DNA from 4 places in the Eubacterium sp. AM05-23 genome. Region 4 is predicted to be linked to each of the others. Evidence: riboswitches for the same ligand, from Rfam matches in the RefSeq annotation. Region 4 holds a riboswitch; each other region holds the start of a gene.
The links. Region 4 has a riboswitch for cobalamin ahead of DW091_RS19275 (iron chelate uptake ABC transporter family permease subunit). Riboswitches for the same ligand answer to the same signal wherever they lie in the genome.
Positions count from the first base shown of each region.

Region 1: another riboswitch for cobalamin. It lies ahead of DW091_RS19540 (energy-coupling factor ABC transporter permease); the one in region 4 lies ahead of DW091_RS19275 (iron chelate uptake ABC transporter family permease subunit).
Region 2: another riboswitch for cobalamin. It lies ahead of DW091_RS11095 (ABC transporter substrate-binding protein); the one in region 4 lies ahead of DW091_RS19275 (iron chelate uptake ABC transporter family permease subunit).
Region 3: another riboswitch for cobalamin. It lies ahead of DW091_RS13705 (alcohol dehydrogenase catalytic domain-containing protein); the one in region 4 lies ahead of DW091_RS19275 (iron chelate uptake ABC transporter family permease subunit).

Region 1 is NZ_QUDF01000022.1:42,912-48,667, forward strand. It holds gene DW091_RS19535 (leucine-rich repeat domain-containing protein) at 39-863, opposite strand; cobalamin riboswitch at 1,273-1,402, shown strand; gene DW091_RS19540 (energy-coupling factor ABC transporter permease) at 1,561-2,313, shown strand; gene DW091_RS19545 (energy-coupling factor ABC transporter substrate-binding protein) at 2,315-2,635, shown strand; gene DW091_RS19550 (hypothetical protein) at 2,747-3,148, opposite strand; gene DW091_RS19555 (hypothetical protein) at 3,185-3,604, opposite strand; gene DW091_RS19560 (AraC family transcriptional regulator) at 3,714-4,580, shown strand; gene DW091_RS19565 (hypothetical protein) at 4,585-5,328, opposite strand; gene DW091_RS19570 (leucine-rich repeat domain-containing protein) at 5,383-5,756, opposite strand, start outside.
Region 2 is NZ_QUDF01000007.1:73,312-79,067, forward strand. It holds gene DW091_RS11075 (isochorismatase family cysteine hydrolase) at 1-55, shown strand, start outside; gene DW091_RS11080 (MTAP family purine nucleoside phosphorylase) at 75-827, shown strand; gene mtnA (S-methyl-5-thioribose-1-phosphate isomerase) at 1,170-2,204, shown strand; gene DW091_RS11090 (sugar phosphate isomerase/epimerase) at 2,214-2,996, shown strand; cobalamin riboswitch at 3,030-3,205, shown strand; gene DW091_RS11095 (ABC transporter substrate-binding protein) at 3,309-4,259, shown strand; gene DW091_RS11100 (iron ABC transporter permease) at 4,331-5,365, shown strand; gene DW091_RS11105 (ABC transporter ATP-binding protein) at 5,380-5,756, shown strand, end outside.
Region 3 is NZ_QUDF01000009.1:101,423-107,178, reverse strand. It holds gene DW091_RS13715 (hypothetical protein) at 126-335, opposite strand; gene trpD (anthranilate phosphoribosyltransferase) at 337-1,446, opposite strand; gene DW091_RS13705 (alcohol dehydrogenase catalytic domain-containing protein) at 1,471-2,508, opposite strand; cobalamin riboswitch at 2,605-2,780, opposite strand; gene DW091_RS13700 (hypothetical protein) at 2,905-3,375, shown strand; gene DW091_RS13695 (response regulator transcription factor) at 3,730-4,431, shown strand; gene DW091_RS13690 (ATP-binding protein) at 4,428-5,756, shown strand, end outside.
Region 4 is NZ_QUDF01000021.1:4,531-10,286, reverse strand. It holds gene DW091_RS19285 (nitrogenase component 1) at 1-1,048, opposite strand, end outside; gene DW091_RS19280 (ABC transporter ATP-binding protein) at 1,150-2,394, opposite strand; gene DW091_RS19275 (iron chelate uptake ABC transporter family permease subunit) at 2,396-3,427, opposite strand; cobalamin riboswitch at 3,551-3,730, opposite strand; gene DW091_RS19270 (ABC-2 transporter permease) at 3,952-4,545, opposite strand; gene DW091_RS19265 (ABC-2 transporter permease) at 4,577-5,170, opposite strand; gene DW091_RS19260 (ABC transporter ATP-binding protein) at 5,178-5,756, opposite strand, start outside.

The DNA of each region.
Region 1 (5,756 bases), on a different contig from region 4:
CTTTTTTGATGGTTTTTGTCAAGATTTACCAGGAATTTCTACTGAATATAATTGACCTTATAATCGTATATCTTGCAATAGCGGTCTATCCTAGATCCCTCATAGCAATGCACCGTCACGTCGTTCCGGTTAAAGAGCCACTCGCCCACTTCTTCGGGATCGTGTTTTATCTCGACATCCTTTAAATTGGGACATCCGTGAAAGGCCCATTTACCAATAACTTTTACTGTTTCTGGTATCTTGAGGGCTGTCAGCTTTTTACATTTTAGAAATCCGGATTCGTCGATCACCTCCAAACCCACTGGCAGATCAAGCTGCTGAAAGCTGCAGTTTACAAAGGCTTCCTTGCCGATATATTTTAAGTTTTCTGAAAATCGGATGGATTCTAAGCTTTTACACATGTAGAAGGTCCTGAAGGGTAGCTTTTCGATGGCAGTGGGAATCTCAATATGTGTGAGTTTATCGCAGTTGTAAAAGGCGTTTTCTCCAATTTTGGTAAGTTGTTTTGGCAGTTCTATCCTTTCCAGCCCACGGCAAAATTTGAAGGTGCGGTCTTTTATGGCCTTTACTCCCTCTGGAATCACAAGAGCCTGTATTCTTCGGCATTCCATAAAAGCGGCTTCTCCCAAAAGCTTGAGGCCGGAAGGCAGGTTGATGGACGAAAGCATGGTGCATCCTTCAAAGGCATGACCGCATATTTCCTTAACAGAACCGGCTACTTTAACTCTTTGCAACTTGGTCAGATTTTTAAACGCATTGACGCTGATCCGCTCAACACCTTCAGGAATGTCAGCGTACTTCACTGTTGCCTTTGGCAGATTCTTTTTTGAAAAGGCCTCTATCCTTTTTGCACTCTCACTCATTTTTACCTCCAAAATTCTCCATTTAAAATAAGTTCATTTATCGTACGAAAAACGCCGCTATATAACTATAACTAATTGCACCTTCATTAAAATGATTTTATTTCAATTTTATAGATATCATGCTTTTTCTATACCTATAGTTTCTATATTTATTCAAATGCATTTTTTATACTTTTGAAGCTATAAAATCCAACAACAGAACCTATTGTAGTCCATTTTTACGATTTTGTCAAATAATCAAAAAGCTTTTAAGGATATTCATATTTTTTACCTTATATTTATCGCAGCGCACAGGTAATATACATATAGGGGGCATGTGTATATCTATATCTAATATTTTTTCTAAAAATTCAACTTTACGCTATTGACATTACAAAAAAGGGTGCTATAATTAGAAATGTAGTCGGTTCTCCGGCACATTTTTAATGATTTCCATCATAATCGATGGTTTAAGCAGAATTGGGTGAAAATCCCAAACGGTCCCGCCACTGTAAGACGTATGTCAAGTCAGGATGCTGATCATTAAAACTGTATTACATTTGGTTACGAGGAGATAACTAAGTGTTTGGACGAAATCACAGGATTTTATTTTATTTCGTACTTTCACCGCTTATCTGCCCGGTAAGCGGTTTTTTTATACTTTTTTAGTTTATTGAATCACAGCCAATGTAAAAATTCATTTATCGAGGAGGTAAAAATGACAAAGAATCAAAGAAGGTTTGTCACACTGCTTGGCGCCTGGGCGCTTGTATTTGGGATTGTACCCGCCGCAAACGCAATGCACATTATGGAAGGTTATCTTCCTGTGGGGTACTGCATTGCCTGGGGAGTTATCTGTCTGCCCTTTTTAGCTGCTGGTTTTTTCTCGATCAAAAAAACCCTGACGGGCAACAGAAGATCCATTACACTTCTGGCCATGGCCGGCGCATTCATTTTCGTTATTTCTTCACTGAAGATTCCATCTGTAACGGGCAGCTGTTCACACATGACAGGTACGGGGCTTGGCGCGATTTTATTTGAACCAAGTGCGGTTAGTATTTTAGGCATTATTGTATTATTATTCCAGGCCATTCTGCTGGCTCACGGTGGTTTGACTACCCTTGGCGCTAACACTTTTTCAATGGCAATTGCCGGTCCGTTTGTATCTTTTGGAATTTATAAGCTCTGTCAGAAGATCAAGGTTAACCGCAAGGTCGGCATTTTCCTGGCCGCTGCTCTTGGGGATTTATTTACCTACTGTGTTACCAGCATTCAACTGGCGATGGCTTACCCGTCCGAGCAGGGCGGCGTGGCAGCTTCTGCTGTTAAATTCCTGGGGGTTTTTGCTCCCACGCAGCTGCCGCTTGCCATTATCGAAGGGATTTTAACGGTTATTATCGTTATCGCATTGGAAACCTACGCAAGCCCGGAACTCAAGTCCATTGGCTTCTTAGCATCGGAGGAAGTGTAAAATGAGCAAAAATAAAAAAACGGTTATCATTCTTCTTGTTATTGTTGCTTTATTGGTGGTTGTACCGCTTTTTGCCCTTCAGGGCGCTGAATTTGGCGGTTCTGACGATGCGGGCAGCACCATGATCGAGGAAATTCAGGGAGGTGAATATGAACCCTGGTTTACTCCTGTTCTTGAAACGCTGATCAACGGGGAACTGCCTGGCGAAGTTGAATCTCTGATTTTCTGCCTTCAGACTGGTATCGGCGTTGGTATTCTGGCTTTCTTTATGGGCCGAATGGTGGAACGCAAGAAACTGGGGAAAGAAGAAGCTGAGCTATAGTACTGACAAGAATACAAAAAATAAAACACGCCTAAACAGCGTGTTTTATTTTTTTAAATTATCCCCCTATATAAATAGGAAGACTTTTTTATCTATTGAACGTCTGATTGACTATTCTTCTTTTTTCGTTTTAAAAATTAAACATACCAGCATGGCGATTACTGTCATCCAACACAGCACTGTTATGGCTAATGCAGGCTTATTCAGATATAAGGCTGGACGAGCAAGAAAATACAGCATAACAGCGACGAGCAACGCGGTTACCAAAATAATAAGGTAGATACGTACATTTTTAAGATTATACTTATCACGTTTATACTCAAAGCAAATAAATGTGAGCCAGGCAAAAAGGCTTAAAAACAAAGCGACTCTGCCCCAGAATAAAAAAGTATGAAGCCAATTGATCACCTCAGTTTGCGATCCGCTGTAAAGGTAAGTGTCGATTCCTTTTAATACAAAATAGCCGATAAAAAATAACATCAGTTTAATATGGTTATCCACTCTTCTTTTCATGGCACAGACTCCATTCCATTTTTAAAATTTTAATCTTTATTTCCTGATCTTACTGTTTGAAAAAACCTGCAAAAGTGAGATCAGAATACCAATCCATCCAACTGTTTTGACAAAGGTAAAAAATGCCCGGTACGGACTGTAGAGCGGTACAAAGCACTGGATCAAAACGACTGCGCAGCCAAGTCCAGTGGCGATTATCAGATAATTTTTCACTTTTTTTAAATCGTAGTATCCTTTATAGGTTGACAGAATATAATAAGCAAAAGCGGCAATCATCACCAACAGCCCACAGACCTGTATAATGCCAAAGGTATAAGCGATACCGCTGAGCTGTTCAGGGGCCAGGAAGTGGCTCCCGTTTCGCTGGAGCCAGATGCTGAAGAGATTGATAGAAAGCGCCAGCAATGCCATGGCCAAAATAATATAACGCATGCCTTTATCTTTTTTCTTATCCATGTTTTTACCTCTCCTTCGTTCTTCATAACGGACAATATTTTAAAAAACGGCAACAAAAATCAAACTTTTCTCTGTAAATAGCGTATAATAAAAATCAAGGAGGAATCCTATGGAACTAAACGCTGTTTTTACTTACATTGAAATGCACCTGAATGAAGACCTCACGCTCGATGTGCTAGCCCGACATTTTGGGTATTCAAAATACTATTTTTTACGTTCCTTTCACAGGGAAACAGATACAACGCCATCGGATTACATCCGCAGGCGCAGACTGGCAAGTGCCGCATCCCTGTTAAGACATACCGACTACCCTATTTTAAGAATTGCCTTTGAGCTTTGTTTTGAATCTCAGGAAGCGTTTACACGTTCATTTAAAAAAATTTATGGATTACCACCAGGAAAATACCGCCTCCTGATGAAAGATTTAACGAAAGGATACAAAATTATGAGCGAAACAAACCCTTTTGAAGCGTGGACCCTCACAGGCAGTGCCCCGGAAAAATACCAGCTGATGTCCGATGACAGGATCTTTAACGCCGGGACCCAGTCAGCGCGCCTAAACTCGGGCACTGAAAAGATAAATGCTGGTGATTTTTGTGCCATCGCCCAGCTTTTCAGCGCCAGATATTATATTGGAAAACGCGTTCGCCTTTCCGGCTATTTAAAAACACTTTCTGTGGACGGCTATGCGGGGCTTTGGCTGAGAATAGACACCCCCTTAGGCACCGCTGCCTTTGATAACATGCATAATCGACCGGTTAATGGCACATCCAGCTGGTGCCGTTATACCTGTGTGCTCGATGTTCCCCTGGAAAGCACTTCCATTGCAATCGGCGCGCTGCTTTGCGGCAGCGGTACGCTCTGGATTGACCAGCTCCAGTTTGAGGTGGTTGATCCAAGCGTCCCACTGACCGTTCCAAGCCAGTCTGAACACCTTCCCGGTCATCCTGAAAATCTTAATTTTCAGGAAGGGTAACATTTTAATTTTTAGCGATACTTTGGTAAAAGGTCACTTCATCTCCTAACACTCCGCCCATTTTCGTAAGGGTCAATGTGTCATCTTGCTTGCTGATATGCCAGTTTCCGCTTTCTGTCAGAGCCATAGCCCGTTCAGAAAGCGGTGCTTCGGTATCCGGCATTAGCTGAAGATTCAAGTTCCACTCAGTTCTTTCAATGTTAAGGGACTCACCTTCTAAAATGTTGTAGATGCCGCCAACTGTCTCCGGATTTCCTTGTTCATCATTATAGATAAGAATAAAGGAACTATCTTCTCTGAAATGAAAGGTTTCGCGTGCGTTTTCCCGCGTCGTCCAGAAGCCTCTTATCCATTTTGCAGCAGCCACTGCTTTGGTCGGGTGGCGTAGATCATAAGATTGCTCTGCAGTCTCCTTTATTCTGAAATACCAGGTATCTATTTTGCTGCACCGCAAAGCATCGCCGCTAAAAGACCAGTCGTCATTGCTAAAGCTTGTTTTGGCATGTTCCATGGTATAGTCCTGCTCCTTGCCTCTAAGCCGTATGCTATAATTTTCCGGTCCCTCCCACGTTCCGTCTGTCAATTCGTCGGAGGTATAGGTACCATCCTCTGCAATGACCAAGGGCAAATCCGGGTTCTGATCGCTGTACCAGGTGCCTACATAGTCTTCCGGACTTTGCCCAACCGTGAACGCTAATAAAAACAGCAATATCATTAACCATATTGTGCTCGACCGAATCTTTTTCATCTCGATTCCTCCCTGTTCTCAGGCAATGAATGCTCTCAGCAGATGGCTTTTTAATTATTCTTCAACATACTCTCTTTCATAACCGAACTGATCACAGTATTCATCCACCTTTGAGCCCTTTATACACTGAAACGTGGTGCTCCGGTTAGTCAGCCATTCTCCCATGAACTCCGGATCATGAAGGATCTTGATGGTCTTGAGCCGGTTACAGCCATGAAATACCCAGTCATCAATGTATGTAATATTTTCGGGAATGGTCACATGCGTCAGATGCCGGCATCTGAAAAAGGATTTTATGCCAATACTCTCGATATTTGGCGGAATATTTAATGTCTCTATGGCTAAGTCGATAAAGGTTTCATCCAAAATGTGTCGCAGCCCTCTTGGCAGCTCAAGATTTTTCAAGCTCTTGCAGCGGATAAAAGCGC
Region 2 (5,756 bases), on a different contig from region 4:
CCACAAATGGGCCCTGGAGCATTTCAAGTCATCACTGGGATTTACAGTAATATAAAGGAACAAGGAGATAAGCAATGTTATATTATAAAGCAGACATCGGCGTGATCGGCGGTTCCGGTCTCTATGAGCTGTATCCGGACGTTAAAAAAATTGAGGTGGACACACCCTACGGCAAAACCTCCGACGCCATCAGCCTGGTGACTGTCGGCGACAAAAAGGTGGCCTTTATGCCAAGACACGGCAAAGATCATACCCTGAACCCCTCCGAAATCAACTACCGGGCCAACATCGACGCTTTTGCGCAGCTGGGAATCCGGGCGCTGATTTCACCCTGCTGCGTTGGCTCGCTGCGTCCGGAAATCGAACCGGGGGATTTTGTAGTCACCGACCAGTTCATCAACATGACATCAGGCCGCAAGGATACCTTTAACGAGACCCCCAATGTGGTTCACCTGAGCTCAGCCGATCCTTACGATCCCGGCCTTCGTCAGATTGCCCTTGAGGAAGCCGGAAAGCTGGGGATTAAAACCCATGACGGCGGGACTGTTGTCGTGGTCAACGGCCCGCGGTTCTCGACCCGTGCCGAAAGCCGCATGTTTGCCATGATGGGAGCGGATGTCGTCAATATGACCCAGTATCCGGAAGGATACCTGTGCATGGAAAAGGGGATTCCGGTTGTCAACATCGCCCTGATCACAGATTACGATGCCGGACTGGAGGGCCGCCCGGATATCAAGCCTGTGCAGGCCGAAGATGTGGTGCGTGTGCTCGAGGATAACAACGACCGAGTGAAACAACTGATTTTTAGGATGATTGAACGCATATAAAAAAGATACCTCCCTTAACCAAGGAAGGCCAGACGGCAGACAAAGGATGTCCGCAAGAGATAAAGCGTTAAAAAGAGGCTTTTGAAGTGGAAAGTGGATAGTGGAAAGTTGAAAGTTCAGGGGCAAATCAGCCGTTGGCCGATTTGATTGAATGCGGCCTGTGGCTGCTGTTCTAGTCGTTTTTGCGTCAGCGAAAACGTTCCATAACTTTCCACTTTCAACTTTCAATTTTTAACTCAAAGGGCTTCAAGCTTTCTCTTTGCAGCTCATGACCGACTTTGCCGACGTCCTGACCTCTCTTAACCAAGGGAGGCTTTTTCAGATAGCGAGAAAGGAAGAATGATGAAACCTGTTTATTATGAAAATGGCGCTTTAAAAATGCTTGACCAGACTCTGCTGCCAACCGAGGAGGTAACGCACAGTTACACCGACTACCGCGAGATTGCCGCCGCCATTGTGGATATGATTGTCCGCGGGGCGCCGGCCATCGGAGTGACTGCCGGATACGGCGTTTATTTTGGCGCGCTGGAATTTGAAAAGCTACCGAAGGAGACCTTTTTAAAGGAAATGGAGACTGTCTGCCACGTGCTTCGTGCCACCCGGCCAACGGCGGTCAACCTGTTCTGGGCAGTGGACCGGATGGAGGGCGTGATCAAAAACAACTCGGAAAAAACAGTGGCAGAGATCACAGCGCTCCTGAAAACCGAAGCAGACGCCATTTGCAGAGAGGATATTAAGATGTGCCGGGATATGGGCGCTTACGGCGCAGAGCTGATCCACCGTAAGGATACCATCCTGACCCACTGCAATGCAGGAGCCCTCGCCACAGCGGATTACGGGACAGCCCTCGGCGTTGTGCGTGCCGCCTGGGAGGCAGGCAAGGAGATATCCGTCTACGCCGATGAGACAAGACCCTTTCTGCAGGGGGCCCGTCTCACCGCCTATGAGCTTCAAAAAGACGGCATTCCAGTCACACTGATCACAGACAATATGGCCGGCTGGATGATGAAGCAGGGAAAAATCGACTGTGTGGTGGTGGGAGCAGACCGCATCGCCCGAAATGGCGACGTGGCCAATAAGATCGGAACCTACAGCGTGTCCATTCTGGCAAAAGCCCATGGCATTCCTTTCTATGTGGCAGCGCCCACCTCAACCATTGATTTTAATATGTGGTCCGGCGATGATATTGTCATTGAGGAACGGGACACAAGAGAGATCAGCCATATCAAAGGACAGCAGATCGCGCCGGACGGTGTGCGCATGGAAAACCCGGCCTTTGACGTGACCCCGCATCAGAATGTCACAGCCATCATCACAGAAAAGGGCGTTGTATATCCGCCCTTTGACCTGAGCATACCCAGGCTTCAGGGTGAATAGAGGAAGCCGATGAAATACAGTATGTTTTCGTGGTTTGGCTACTTCATGCCTTTTGAGGAGCGCATTGACGTGATCAAAGAAGCCGGTTTTGACGAGGTGATGATTTCCTGGGAGGACGAGTGTGAGCCTTATTATCTGGAGAAAGAAAAATTTCCGGACATTGTGCGGAGCAAGGGGCTTGGAATCACCAATATTCACGCGCCCTTTATCGGTTATAACGACATCTGGGAAAAGGAGCCTGCACAGACCAGAGCGCTTTTAGATACCTTTGTCAGCTTTGTGCGGGACTGCCGTACCTTCGAGATTCCAGCTGTGGTGGTACACACTAATGATCTGGACCTTGGCCCCTATAAATGGGAAAATGGGCTGGCTTTTTTCTCAGAGCTGGCAGAGGCCGGGGAGAAGTACAGCGTCGATATCGCCGTTGAAAATGTGTCGCGGCAGTTTTTGCTGAAGGGACTGCTGGATGCCATCCAGGCCGATCATTTTGGTATGTGTTATGACAGCTCCCATGACTATATGCTGCCTTGCGGCAGAGGTAAGATTCTTAAAACCTACAAAGACCGGATCAAGGCGCTGCATTTGTCCGACAACGACCTGCATATTGACCGGCACTGGATACCGGGCGAGGGTGAAATCCCCTTCTGTGAGGTCATGCCTGAGATCCTGAGCACCGGCGTGGATTTTATCTCCTACGAGGTTATCGCAAGCGATGCGTGGAAAAAGCGAGAGCCCCTTGAGTTCTGCCGTGCAGTTCGGAACAGCCTTGATCTGGAGAACAATAATTTCTAATTGCACAATTCGGGGATTTGTGCTAAACTTCAATTAACAACTTAATGATGCTGTTTTGTTAGAGGAAAGCGGTTGAAATCCGCTACAGCCCCCGCTACTGTAATTGCAGACAAGATCCTCATAGACCACTGTCAGGCGTATCCTGATGGGAAGGGAGGATGGAGAAGGAAGCAAGAGTCAGGACACTTGAAGCAAAGCGATATAATCACTTCGGAGGGAAGTAGAGGATTGTATATTATCATAATCCGGCCTCTCTCATGGGGTCGGTTTTCTTTGTTTTAAGCAGTTTTAAATTTATTTATGGAGGGACCAATGAAGAAGAGTGTATTGAAAAGTTTACTGATGGCTCTGGCCTGTGCGGCGCTGTTGTTTGGCGCGGCAGGCTGTGCTCAGAATAGCCAGAAGGGTGGAGAAGCTTCCGGCGCGGTTACTGGAGAAACCGCTTACCCAATCTCCATTACCGATGATCTGGGCAATAATGTGGAAATCGAAAAGGAACCCGCAAAGATCGTGTCTCTGTCACCCGCAAACACCGAAATCCTGTTTGCCCTGGGTGTGGGAGACAAGGTGGTCGGACGGACCGATTACTGCAATTATCCCGAGGAAGCTGCCCAGGTAGCGTCGATTGGCGATTACAATAATCCCAATGTGGAAAAGATTATTTCCCTGGCCCCGGATGTCGTTCTGGCGGGTGATCTGATCAGCGATGATGTCCGCAGTCAGATTGAAGCCACCGGCGCAAAGGTTATTACTTACACACCAATGTCTGTGGACGCGGTGGAAAGCACCATCATTAATACTGGCAAGGTGGTTAACGCCAATGATAAGGCCAAGGAAATCACCGACAGCATGACGAAAAAATATGATGAGATTAAGGAAAAGGCGGCGGCAGCCAATCCGCAGAAATCAGTCTTTATCGATATTGGCGGTTATTACAGCGCCGGAGATAACTCCCTGCTGGGCAATATGCTTAAGGATATTAACGCCAAAAACATTGCCTCAGACGCCGGCACAGACTGGCCGCAGCTGAGCGTTGAACAGATTATCGCAAAGAACCCGGACGTCTATGTGTCCTTCTTTACCACACCGGACGAGATCAAAAAGGTGCCGGGCTTTGACCAGGTCAATGCTGTCAAGAACGACGCCATTGTCTATTACGAAATGCTCTCTCCGGACAGCGACCTGATCCAGCGCCCCGGACCGCGTATTGTCGATGGGCTGGAGCTGCTGGCTACAGCCGTTTATCCGGATCAGTTTAAGTAGAAAGATTTCTCCGCAGGGGGGGCTTTTGCCCCCAGCGGAGGTTTTAAACAGACGGTTAAGGAAGAGGTCGGATGAAAACAAAGATGAAAAGATACGCGATGCCCTTATCCATTGTAGGGTGCCTGATCTTAATTTATTTATGCACCATCGTAGGCATTACCTCCATTCCCTTTGGCGACGCTAACAGGATTTTACTGCACGAGGTGCTGCACCTTCCTGTTAACATGGAGGGAATATCGGCCGGTAATATTGCGATTATCTGGAATGTACGGCTGCCGAGAGTCATTTTAGGCTTTCTGACAGGCGGAGCGCTGGCAGTCTGCGGCGCGGCCTATCAGGGGATTTTCAAGAACCCCATGGCAGATCCTTTTATTCTGGGGGTGTCTTCCGGTGCGGCGCTGGGCGCGTCCATTGGAATTGTCATGCACTTTTCAGCAGGTTTCCTGGGATTAAATGGGACCGCTGTTCTAGCCTTTGTAGGCGCCTTTCTGGCGATCTTTTTAGTGTATAACATTTCAAAGGTCGGGAGAAAAGTGCCGGTTGCGTCCCTGCTGCTGAGCGGGATTGCCGTGAGCCAGTCGCTGACGGCTTTTATGTCCCTGCTCATGATTTTCAATGTTCAGAGCATGAATCAGATTATGTTCTGGACCATGGGGAGTCTGAACGGTAAGGGATGGGACCAGGTAATTACTGTTTTACCTTACGTGATCATCGGCTGTCTGATCCTGTTCACAACGGTTCGGGAGCTGGATATCATGCTTCTCGGAGAGGACGCGGCCACACAGCTTGGGGTCAATACCGACCATCTGAAGAAAAAAGTGTTGATTGTCTCATCTGTGATTACCGCGGCTGTGGTTTCCGTGACAGGGATTATCGGCTTTGTCGGACTGGTGGTGCCGCACATTGTAAGAATTTTGTCCGGCCCGAAGCATCGGATTTTGCTGCCCTTTTCACTGGTGTTTGGAGGAACCTTCCTTATTATCTGCGATACACTGGCCCGGACCGTTTCCTCACAGGAAATTCCGGTGGGAATCATCACCGCTGCTTTTGGCGGCCCCTTTTTTATTTACCTTTTGCGTAAATCGAAGAAAGGAGGTACCCGTTAGTGGAAGATGCTGTTATGTTGAAATTTGAAGGCGTTCATACCGGCTATGGCAGCAAAGAGGTGATTAAGGGCTTTACAGCAGAGATTCATAAGGGTGAGTTTGTCGGCCTTATCGGCTCGAACGGTACGGGCAAATCCACGCTGCTCAAATGCCTGTCGGGCCTTCTGCCCATTACCGGCGGCCGGATTGTGGTAAAGGGCAGGGATAACGCTGGTCTTAAGCAGCGTGAACGCTCTCAGATGGTGGCCGTCGTTCCCCAGTCCTTTGATATCGACTATGACTTTACGGTTGAGGATATTGTGCTCATGGGCAGGAACCCTTATCTGAGCTACAGGGACCGCGAGAGCGTCGAGGATTACCGGATTGTGGAGCAGGCTATGAAGATGACCAA
Region 3 (5,756 bases), on a different contig from region 4:
ACCCGTCGAAACGACGCATAAGGTCCAGGCAGAGATGAGGTGCCGTTTCGTCACATCATTGACGACTGGAAAAAGTTGATCGCAGGATGCAAAGCGAAAGCAGGACCGCTTATGCGGTCCTTTTTTTACGCCCAAAAATAATCCTCTTCCTCAAGCACCAGTTTAATGATCCTCAGGTTTTTGAGCTCGGGCTTCAGGGCGGTCAGCTGGTCCTTCAGGCTGTCCAGCCGGCTGTCGTCATAGACACTGGCTTTATTGATGCCGACCAGGGTGTAGGAGCCGTCTTGGGCTATTTTCAGGTAGCCATTGTCGGATTTAAAGGCGTAAAGGTTCATTTTACACCTCGGCAGCCTGGGCAACGGCTTTCAGTTTTGCAAGGCCGGCCTGGGGATTGCGGTTCTGGGTGGCAACCCATTTTTCCAGGGCCTTGTAGGCTTTGCCGCTTGCGATGAGCTCGTGACTGCGCATATAGCCCTCCTGAATGCTGTCGGCCTTTCCGGCAACGTAGAGGATCAGCGCGCTGTTCAGACAGACGATGTTGGCGCGGGTGGGGGTGGAGGCGCCCTTCAGGATACGGACAATGCCCTGGGCGGCGGCGTCCACAGAGTCCCAGGGGGCCAGTTCATCCAGACAGCCGGGCTTGATCCCCAGGTTTTCCGGCGTCAGGGTACTGCGCTTTACAGTGCCGTCGGGCATGAGCTCAGCCACATGGGTGGGGCCGACGGTGGACGCCTCGTCGATACAGCCGCTGCCGGCTTCGCCATAGACGACCAGAGCGTGCTCATAGCCGATTTCGTGCATGATGTCCGGGACAAATTCCAGCATGTCCAGAGAGTAGACGCCGCGGACCGCATATTTTGGCAGGGCAGGGTTTGCCAGGGAGGCGGAGATGTTTAAAACGCTGCCAAAGGAAATCTGTGACAGTACCCGTCCGAGAGCTGTGGGGTGAACCTCTGGGCTCATGCCGTTAAAGATGCCGATGCCCGCAGTTTCGATGCTGGCCTTTACCACGTCCACACTGCAGTCCACATCTACGCCCAGGGCTTCCACCGCGTCGATGGTGCCGCAGACTGAGGTCAGCGCCCGGGAGCCGTGCTTGGCCATGGGGACGCCGTCCGCGGCGGCGATGATGCCGGCGACGGTGCTGATGTTAAAGGTCTTAAAGGTATCCATGCCAGTGCCGCAGTTTTCCACCACGGGCACAGCGGTCTGGGGCGTGACCTTGCAGGTGTCGATTTCGTAGATGGCCTCAAAGCTGCCGGCCACCTCGGCGGCAGTCGGGCCCTTGGCGCTGAGGGCGGCCAGAAAAGCGCCCTGCTGCATGGGCGTCTGGCGGTCGCCCAGGATTTCCATAAACATTTCCTTAGATTCTTCCTTGGTCAGATTTTCACGGTTGATGAGGCCGGTGATCACCTGGCCGTATTCTTTCATTGTAACTGCTTCCATTATTCGATTCCTCCATAGGGTGTGTTAATCAAAAACAACGATGGTTGAAAGGGTTTCGAGCTGCCGCACACGCTCAAGGCCGTGCGCCAGCTCCTCGAGCGGAATGCGCTCTGTAATCAGGTCTTTTACGACCAGGCTGCCGCTCTCCAGCAGCGCCTTGGCCCGGCGGCTGTGCGCGATGCCGCACCCGTAGGCGCCGGCCATGATCTGCTCCTTGTAATGAAGGGTATTGATTTCCGGCTGGGTGGCGCCGTCTGGGATAATGCCGCTGAAATGGCCGAAGCGTCCCCGCTTTTTCAGCGCACGCAGGGCCAGATTCATGGCCTCCGGAGCCGCGCAGCAGGGGATGGCCGCGTCCACGCCCTTGCCCTCTGTCAGGGCCGGCAGGGCCTTTTCGACGGCCTCGTAGCTTTCAAAGACGGCGTCAAAGCCCAGCTTTAACGCCCGCGCTGCCCGTTCGGGGTTGGTCTCGACCAGGAAGACCTTCTGTACCCCAAGGGCCTTTGCCACACGCAGGTTGAGGATGCCCATCCGTCCTGCGCCGATGATCAGCAGGGTATCCGAGGGCGCGAGCTTCAGTTTTTCCTGGACGTTGACGCAGCAGGAGAGGGGCTCGATAAAGGAAATTTCCTCAAAGCTCAGGGTGTCATTTTCAATGATGTTGATAATCTGGCCGCGGACGCCCTCCTCGGGGACGATCAGGTATTCCTGGAAGCCGCCGTCATAGTTAAAGCCCATGATGCGCATATGGTCGCAGAGGTTGTCATCGCCTTCTTCGCAGTAGGCACACCCGCCGCAGGCAATGCCCGGATGCACGTGCACCCGCTGCCCTTTCTGGTAGCCTGTGACCGCAGCGCCCACCTCGGCGATAACGCCGGAGATTTCGTGGCCCAGCACACGCGGGTACACCAGGTCGCGCTGGCCCATGGTCAGGCATTTGAGATCGGTTTTACATAAATTGCAGGCCTTGACCTGGACGAGGACTTCGTGGTCACCGCAGGACGGAATGGCGCGTTCGGTCATTTCCAGCTCGCCGGGGCCTGTTAAAACAACTGCTTTCATTCGGTATCTCCTTATTTTTTCAAACAAAAAAAGCCCGACCTTAATCTAAGGTGCGAACTTTCCATCATTCCCACAGGCCTTTATCGCTCAGATGAAGACCGTCGACACACTTCAGGCAGGTTTTCTGACTGAGGATTCACGCCTGGCTCCCTTCCCATCCTTTCGGACAGTGGTGATGAGCCGGGCAATCCACTTACAGCGGCGGGCCCGTCTAAGAATCTCACTTAGTTCCCTATTATCTGCCATGCAGCACCTGAAATGTTTTATGCTTTTTTATTATCATATCACATTTGCTCCGGGTGTCAAGATAAAATGTAAAAGTTTTAATCCAAAGGTGATATAATATCAGTGTTAACTGTGCGGTGACGCTATTCATAAAAACGAAGGAGGCAAAAAATGGGCCATTTTGGATTTTCATACATCGGCGCGCTGTATCTGCTGATGCTGTTTATCCCCAACCTGATCTGGACACGAAATCAGCCCGAGGGCTATGATTTTGGAAATGAGAATAAGCTGCTGCTGTGGTGCGAGCGCATCGGGCAGGTGGGGGTGAGCTGCTGTGCCCTGATCTTTACAGACTTTAACCTCCGCCCCCTGACGCCCTGGAGCCTGTGGCTGGCACTGTCCTTTGCGCTGATGCTGCTGTATGAGGGCTACTGGGTCCGGTATTTTAGGAGCGGGCGGAAGCTTAAGGATTTTTACTCGGGGTTTTGCGGTGTGCCCTTGGCGGGGGCAACGCTGCCGGTGTTTTCGTTTTTGCTTTTGGGGATCTACGGAAGGGTTTTCTGGATGGTCGTGTTTGTGGTGATTTTGGGGATTGGGCATATCGGGATTCACGGACAGCATTTCCGGGAGCTTGGGGAGTGACGGGTAAGCTGGGGGAAGGTCAAAGGATTGCGAAAGCTGGATGCAGCTTGGCGCTGTCCGCGGATTAAAAACGGTCTCTCTTATGCACAAACGACAACTTTCAGAAGTCGTTTGTGAAATCGACCCGACCGTTGTTTTAATCTTCGGACAGCTTTTTTGTACAATCCATTGACTTAAAAGCGGCATCGCGCCTTTGGTATCTGCGGGCGGCAGTCTGCCTCTTTTTAGTGCGGCAGCCGCTCATTTTTTAATAAACTAAATTTAATCCAGATTTTACATGCCTTTAACACAACATATGCTATAATCATATTATGTTACGGATTATGTTAAAAGTGAGTGAAGATTGGAGCGAAAATGAAAAAAATCCTGATTATAGAAGATGAACTTAATATATATGAGCTGATTAAATTCAATCTGGAAGCCCAGGGCTTTGAGGTGGCAGGGGTCCATGAGGGGGCCGGCGCGGTTGAGAAAATCGTGGATATCCGGCCGGATCTGATCATTCTGGATTTAATGCTGCCGGGCAAGGACGGGCTCACCATCTGCCGCGAGGTGCGGGCGGATAAGAACCTGTCTTATATTCCAGTCATTATGCTCACCGCCAAGAGCGAGGAGTTCGACAAAGTCCTTGGTCTGGAGATGGGCGCGGACGATTATATGACCAAGCCCTTCAGCGTGAAGGAGCTCTATGCCCGGGTGAAGGCTGTGCTGCGGCGGACAGAGATGATCAAAAGCTCAGACGCGGAGGAGATCGCAGTGGGCAGCCTGCGCATTCTGCCAGGCTCTTTCGAGGTGTATAAAAACGGTAAGAAACTGTCGCTGACCCTGAAGGAGTACGAGCTGCTTCTGTATCTGGCCAACAATAAGAACAAGGTGCTGACCCGGGATCAGCTGCTGGATGAAATCTGGGGCTATGAGTATTATGGCGAGACCCGGACAGTGGATGTCCACATCCGCTACCTGCGGAAAAAGATTGAGGACGACCAGGAAAAATACATTGAGACTGTGCGCGGCGTGGGCTACCGCCTGGTGGAAAATCTGGAAAGCGGTCAATGAAAAAGCGCATCACCATTGTCTTTTCCATCCTGATCGTGCTGGTCACAGCCTTTTCGGGCGTTTTCTCCTATGTGATCTTCAAAAACGCCTACTATGAATCCACTGAGAGAAACCTGAAAAGCAACAGCGAGTATATTGTTGAGGATTTGATGCCCGGCTACATCCGGACGGGCGACGTCTCCGGTCTGGAGCACTACGCCACCAGCACCAACCAGCGCATTAACATCATCGATGTGGAGGGGAACGTCCTGTTTGAGTCCCTGAGCGGCATTGGCTCCCTGGATAACCACCTGAGCCGGCCCGAGGTTCAGGGCGCCATGAAGGGGACGCCCACCACCTCGGTGCGCTACTCTGACACCATCATGAAGAACATGCTCTACCTGGCAGCGCCATACTATCAGGATGGGCAGATAACCCATATTGTCAGGATCGCGGTGCCCCTCGACGTCATGGAGGATGTGAGCTACAGCATTATCAACAACCTGATCTTTGTGGCCCTGGCCAGTATCCTTATCGCCATTGTGATTTTTGCCTTCCTTTTAAGCAACGAGACAAGACCCCTGGACGAGGTGACCATTTTCGCCAGAAAGATTGCCCGGGGCGATTATAAGACAAAGCTTACCATGCTGCGGGACGATAAAATCGGCGATCTGGTCGACTCCCTGAACACCATGGCCGAGCAGCTGGACGCCTCCTTCAGCAAGATCAACCGCAAGAATATTGAGCTTTCCTCAGTGCTGTCCAGCATGAACCAGGGAATCATCGCCGTGGACCGGGACAACAAGATCATTCTGATCAACGATACGGCCCGGGGGATTTTTAAGATCGATCTGAAAAAGGAGATAAAAGGGAAGAGCATTCTGGAGGTTTACCGGGACCCCTTTGTGTATGAGCTTCAGGACAAGCTGGCAGAGACCGAGGACGGGTGGCTGGATTACGAAACCCGCATCGAGGACCGCATCTACAAGGTCACAAGCTCCCAGATGCTGGACAAGGGCGACCAGACCTACAACGGCAATATCATTATTTTAGAGGATATTACCATGATTAAGGGGCTGGAAAATATCCGCCGCGACTTTGTGGCCAATGTGTCCCACGAGCTCAAAACCCCCATCACTACCATCCGGGGCTTCATCGAGACCATTCAGGAAAACCACATCACCGACGAGGCCACCCTGAGCCGCTTTTACAGCATCATCGCCGATGAGAGTGAGCGGCTGACCCGCCTGGTTAACGATATTCTGATTCTCTCCCACCTGGAAAACAACCAGCGCAGCGGGGAGGACAAGCGCGAGGTCATCGGCGTGAACCAGGAAATTCTGCGC
Region 4 (5,756 bases):
CCAGCAGTGTCTTCCGCCCAATGGAGGTAATGCTCTGATAGGTGATATGGGCGCAGCTTTTGGGACCATGGGCCAGGCAGACGCTGTCTGCAACCATAACTGCAATGCCCATAGCACCGCTGAAGGCACAGCCGTGCAGGGGTTCCCGCTCAATGAGATTTTTTGAAAAGAACTGCTGTCGGACAGGTGCTTCGCCTTTTTCAAACTGGAGTTTTGGGGCTGCTTTCACCGGGCGTGGTTTTTCCCGCTCCAGCACCACCCGTTCAAGCTCCTCGTCTGTCAGGGGAGCCGCGGGATAGAGCGTTGTGTTGCCGGCAATATATTCTGCCAGACCCTCAAACTGCCCGCCGATCTCCGATTCCGGATAGCGCTCCATCAGGCAGCAACCCTCCTGTTCACTTTCTGCAAAAAGACCGCTTCTGGGTATTTTGGCCAAAACAGGGAGCCCCACCGCCTTTGCAAAACGCTCGACACGCTCGTATTCGCCCTCCACATTTCTGGAATTGAAAATGATTCCTCCGGCCCGGTGCTTTTCAAAATCGTAATTCTGGAGCCCTCTCAGAATGTTGTTGGCCGCATAAACCGACATAAATTCGCCCGAGGTGACAATGTATACCTGATCCGCATACTCTCTTCGCATGGGTACAGCAAAACCGCCGCACACCACATCGCCCAGCACGTCGTACAGGATGAAGTCATAGGCGGCGCCGCGCACACCTAAACGGTCAAGGAGCTCAAAGGTAGTCAAAATACCACGCCCCGCACAGCCCACTCCGGGCTCTGGTCCGCCGGCCTCCACACAGTGAATACCGCTGAATCCTTCGGTGATAATGTCCTCCGGCCGGCATTTATCCGGCGCTGTATCCTTGAGGTAATCCAGCACCGTCGTATTTTCCTGCCCGTGCAGAAGCAGGCGGGTAGAATCATGTTTAGGATCACACCCCACCTGCAAAACGCTTTTTCCCTTTTTTGCAAAAGCAACTGACAAATTGGCGGAAATGGTTGATTTGCCAATCCCACCCTTTCCATAAACGGCGATTTCTCTCATGACTCTGCCTTCCTGCATCTTTTAAATTAATCATAAACCATATCGAAAATAAAATCCAACGATAAAATCTGTTTCACACATTCCCTAAATAAAGCAGAACACTATCTCAGAAGTTCTAATAATTCATCGTAGTCGCCTATTTCGTGAATGGTTTTATCCTTTTTAATGATCCCAATATATTTTTCTAATAAACCATCTGTAAAATCACGCTTCAGGCAGCCTGTATGCAGATAGATTTCGCCCCGCAATGTCTCAAGCCCCTGTAAATTGTTGATGTTGCCATATCCGAAGGGCACGTCCGCAATCAGAATAACATCAGCAGTGCGCATCAGCTCCAGATTTTCTTTTTGCTTTTCGATTGAAATGGTTGTAAAAGGGCGCTCCTCAATCATCTCTAGGCCTAAAGCCCTGCAGACCAGCCAGTCGTCACTCCCCTCATTCATGACCCCAACCGTCAGCCTGTGTCCCTCATCATCCAGTTCCTCAATGATCCGCGAAGCAGAATTGCCGCCACAGATCACGTGGATGTGCAGAGGATGCTCAACCTGTTTTGTTTTGAGAACCCTTACGGGGATGACCTCCGGCTTTTCAAAAATCCGGTTATTCCAGATAAACATCTTCATATCATACAATTTTTTAAGATTATCTTGGACAATCACCTCTGCCGGCGTACCATCCGCCACCACGCGTCCTCCCTGAATCATAATCAGCCGTTCACAAAAACGGGCGGCAAGATTAAGGTCGTGCAGTACAGCGACAACCGTCATCCCTTTTTGGGTGTTCAGCTCCTTAATCAACTCCATAACCTCTATCTGATGGTGAATATCCAAAGCGGAAGTGGGCTCATCCAACAGCAGAATATCCGGCTCCTGGGCGATGGCCCTGGCCAGAATTACCCGCTGCTTTTCGCCGCCGCTGAGTTCGTTAAACAAGCGGCGCTTAAACTGCAGAGTCTTAGTCATGAGCATTGCTTTTTCAACAATGTCATAGTCTTTTGAACTCTCTTTATCCCGATAGCTCAGATAAGGATTTCTTCCCATGAGTACGATCTCTTCCACAGAAAAGTCGTATTCAATACTGAAAGACTGCGGAACCACTGCAATAAGCTGAGAACGTTCCCTCTGCTTCAGGCCTGCGTTGTTCTTTCCCTCAATGGTAATGTTCCCCTCTGTGGTCGGCAGCAGCCCTGATAAACATTTTAAAAGGGTTGATTTTCCAGTTCCATTTGAACCGATCAGTCCTACAAAATCGCCTTGGTAGATATCTGCGGTAAACCCTTTAATAATCTCTTTTCCCGGATAACCGGTATGCACACCCTTAAAACTCAGAATCGCCGGATTACTCATCTCAGGTGCCTCCCTTCTTAGACTTCCGCAGCAGATAAATGAAAAACGGTCCACCGAAGGCGGCGGTTATAATCCCCACCGGTATCTCCTGAGAAGACACAGTTCGGGCCAGCGTATCACAGATAATAAGAAAGGTACCGCCGAATACCAGAGAAAAAGGAACCAGAATGCGGTGTTTAGGACCCGTGAGCATCCGGACCACATGAGGCACAACCAGCCCCACAAAGCCGATAATTCCAGTCACAGAGACAACCGCAGCTGTGATAATGGAGGAGGAAACAAGCACCTTTTTCTTGAGCGCCTCGGTATTTACCCCAAGCTGCGTGGCTGTATCCTCACCTAGCAGCATAATATCCAGCTCCCTTAATGATGTAAATAAAATCAGCAGTCCCACGATCACGTAAGGCAGTACGATCAAAACCTGATTCCAGCCTTTTCCATTCAGGCTTCCCATGGTCCAAAACATAATCTGGTTCATGCTCTGAACATTAAAAATCATCAGCAGAGACATAAACGCACTCAAAGACTGGCCCACTGCAATACCACTCAGCAGCAGTGACGCAACCGGAACCTTGCGCCCTACCTTTGAGATGCTGTATACCAAAAAAATCGTTAAAAAAGCCCCAATAAAAGCCAGCAGTGCAGTGCCGTTTAGCCCCAGAATACTGGCAGAAAAGTTCATAATAATTCCAATGGAAGCGCCCAGAGCTGCCCCGGATGATACCCCCAAAATAAACGGATCGGCCATAGGATTTTTGAAAATCCCCTGATAGGCGGCACCGCATACCGCAAGTGCACCTCCTGTTAAAAATCCTAAAAGAACTCTCGGCAGACGTACGTTCCAGATAATGGCAATATTTCCCTGTGCAATGCCCTCCATGTTGACCGGTAAATGCAAAATTTCATGCAAAAGAATCCTGTTGGCATCGCCAAAAGGGATGGCTGTAATTCCGATAATTGTACAGAAATAAATAAGAACGACACATCCGATAATCGATATCGGCATGATGTACCTTTTAACTTTTTTGTTCATACTTCTCCCCTCCGATTTCTCCATTATAAAAAAACAAAAAATCCGGCCTTTCTCAATATACTAAGAAAGGTCGGATTGATAACAATATAAACATATTATTCAATACTCGCTCCACTTCCCTCCGAAGTGCAGACCTTTTTTAAGTATCCTGACTCATGCATCTTCCTCCATTCTCCCTTCCCATCCATACCCAATGGACAGTGGTTATGAGAACTTTGTTCGCATTTACAGTAGCGGGGGCTGTAACGGATTCTAACCGTTTTCCTTATAGATTCATCTCTTATTTAATTTTTTTGATTATAACACAGATCGCTTGGTTCTTCAACTTTATAAAGATTTATCCTGTTTTGCTATTTTATTTCTTCTAGTATTGTTTCGTTTTGTTTATGAATGCCACACTACTGCCCGCACTGCCACCTGTACGACTCACCCTACCAGTATACCTTGACGGCACGAACCATCGGCAGATCCATGGTTCATTTTTTCTTCACATCCCACAACAGCCACGCCCGCTCCATTTCCTTTCACAGGTCTTTTCTTCGGTATAGCAGACATGCCAGAAAAAAGGATACCCCATATAGGACAATTGAAGCCAGCAGCAGTGCATTAAAAACTGCTGTAGCGGAAAACTTAAAATAATATCCAAACACGCCGAGCAGTCCCCAAAAAAGTGCCACGCCAACCAACACGGCCAGAACTGTGAAGCGGGAGGTCCTCATGTTGAACATTATGACCATCGCGTTAAGCATCAGCATTATCGGCACCGCTGTGACAACATCTGCCATTAAATCGCCCAGCGTAAGGTTCAGGTGCAACACCGCATTGAATAGGACCGTGACAAAGAGGCCTAAGACCATGCCAATGAGCATCAGCATAACCGACAACAGGTATTTTGACAACACCACCTGCATTCTGCTCACAGGCAGAGTAATCGCAAATTTCTCCCACTCTGAGGAGCGGTCAAACCCAATGGTTCCCTCGACGCTTGAGAACACAAGCCCGACAATCGCACAATTATTTCCAGCGCCAAAAGCGGTGAGCAGCAAAACCAAAACCGCTGAAACCAACAGCATATAGGTCAGACGATATTTAACGATGACATGCATATCCTTTATCATCAAACCAAGCATTTTCTGCACTTCCTCTCTTTCATAAATCCATCGTTGTGTAACGTCGGCATACCGTAACGTACGAACAAAAGTACACTGCCCCTGCAAGCATACTCAAAACTGCAAAATATACAATGGGATGAATATTGTGAAGCCAGCCAGGCACCATGAGCAGCAGTATTAGCCCAGCCGCCCCGGCAGCAAGCAGCGTAACAAACAACAGCTTTTTTCTTACCAGTTTTATGGGAATCAGGCAGACGGGCAGATCAACTGCACCGATACAGAGCGCCAGAACAGCACTTGAAAGTGCATAACCTGTCATCTCAAAACGTACCAGCGGATATCCAAAAACAGTACAGATAACGCGTGTTAAAACAACGCCATAAACCAAACCGATCATCCCTGTAACCGCAAAGAGCAGGTATTTACTCTGAACGATGTTTTTTCGTGATACCGGCATAACCACAGAGCTTTTCTCCCAACCAGAGTTTCTGTCGTAAAAAAGATTTCCATTCACAAAATACACTACCAATACCAACGGAAGCCACATCTGGTTTTTCATCCCAAGAGCGCCTAGCGCAAAGGCTGCAAAAGCTGCTTCAAAAAGGGTAGCCCCGACACCACTTTTAGTCATTATATGGCTATCTTTTATCAGTAAACCCCTCATTTTTTCTCCCCTTTGCGTACATCAACAACAATTCATCAATCGAAACCGGATCAACGACCAGTTGTGGATATTTTTTCATTATTTTCTCCCGATTATCGACCAGTACATCCCATTCATAATCCCGTTCATAAGAGAGCAGCATCTCTTCTTTCGGCAAAGCCTGAAAGGCCACCCGCCCGCACCTCAGAATACCGTAACCGCCCAGTAATTGATCCTTCTGATGGTCTAAAATCACCTCACCCTCATGCATACAGATGATGTAATCCGCAACCCTTTCCAGATCTTTTGTGATCTGAGAGGTGATAAGAATTCCATTCTCTTCATCCTGGACAAAATCCAGAAACAAATCATAGATTTCCTCCCGGATAACCGGATCAAGGCCGCTGGTTGCCTCGTCCAGGATCAGCAGTTTTGGTTTGTGGGACAAGGCCGAGATAATGGCATGCTTCTGGCACATGCCTCTGGAAAATTCTATCAGCTTTTTATCCGCCGGTAATTTCATTCTTTCCAGATACATCTCATAGGTCTGACTGTCCCACTGCCGGTATATTTT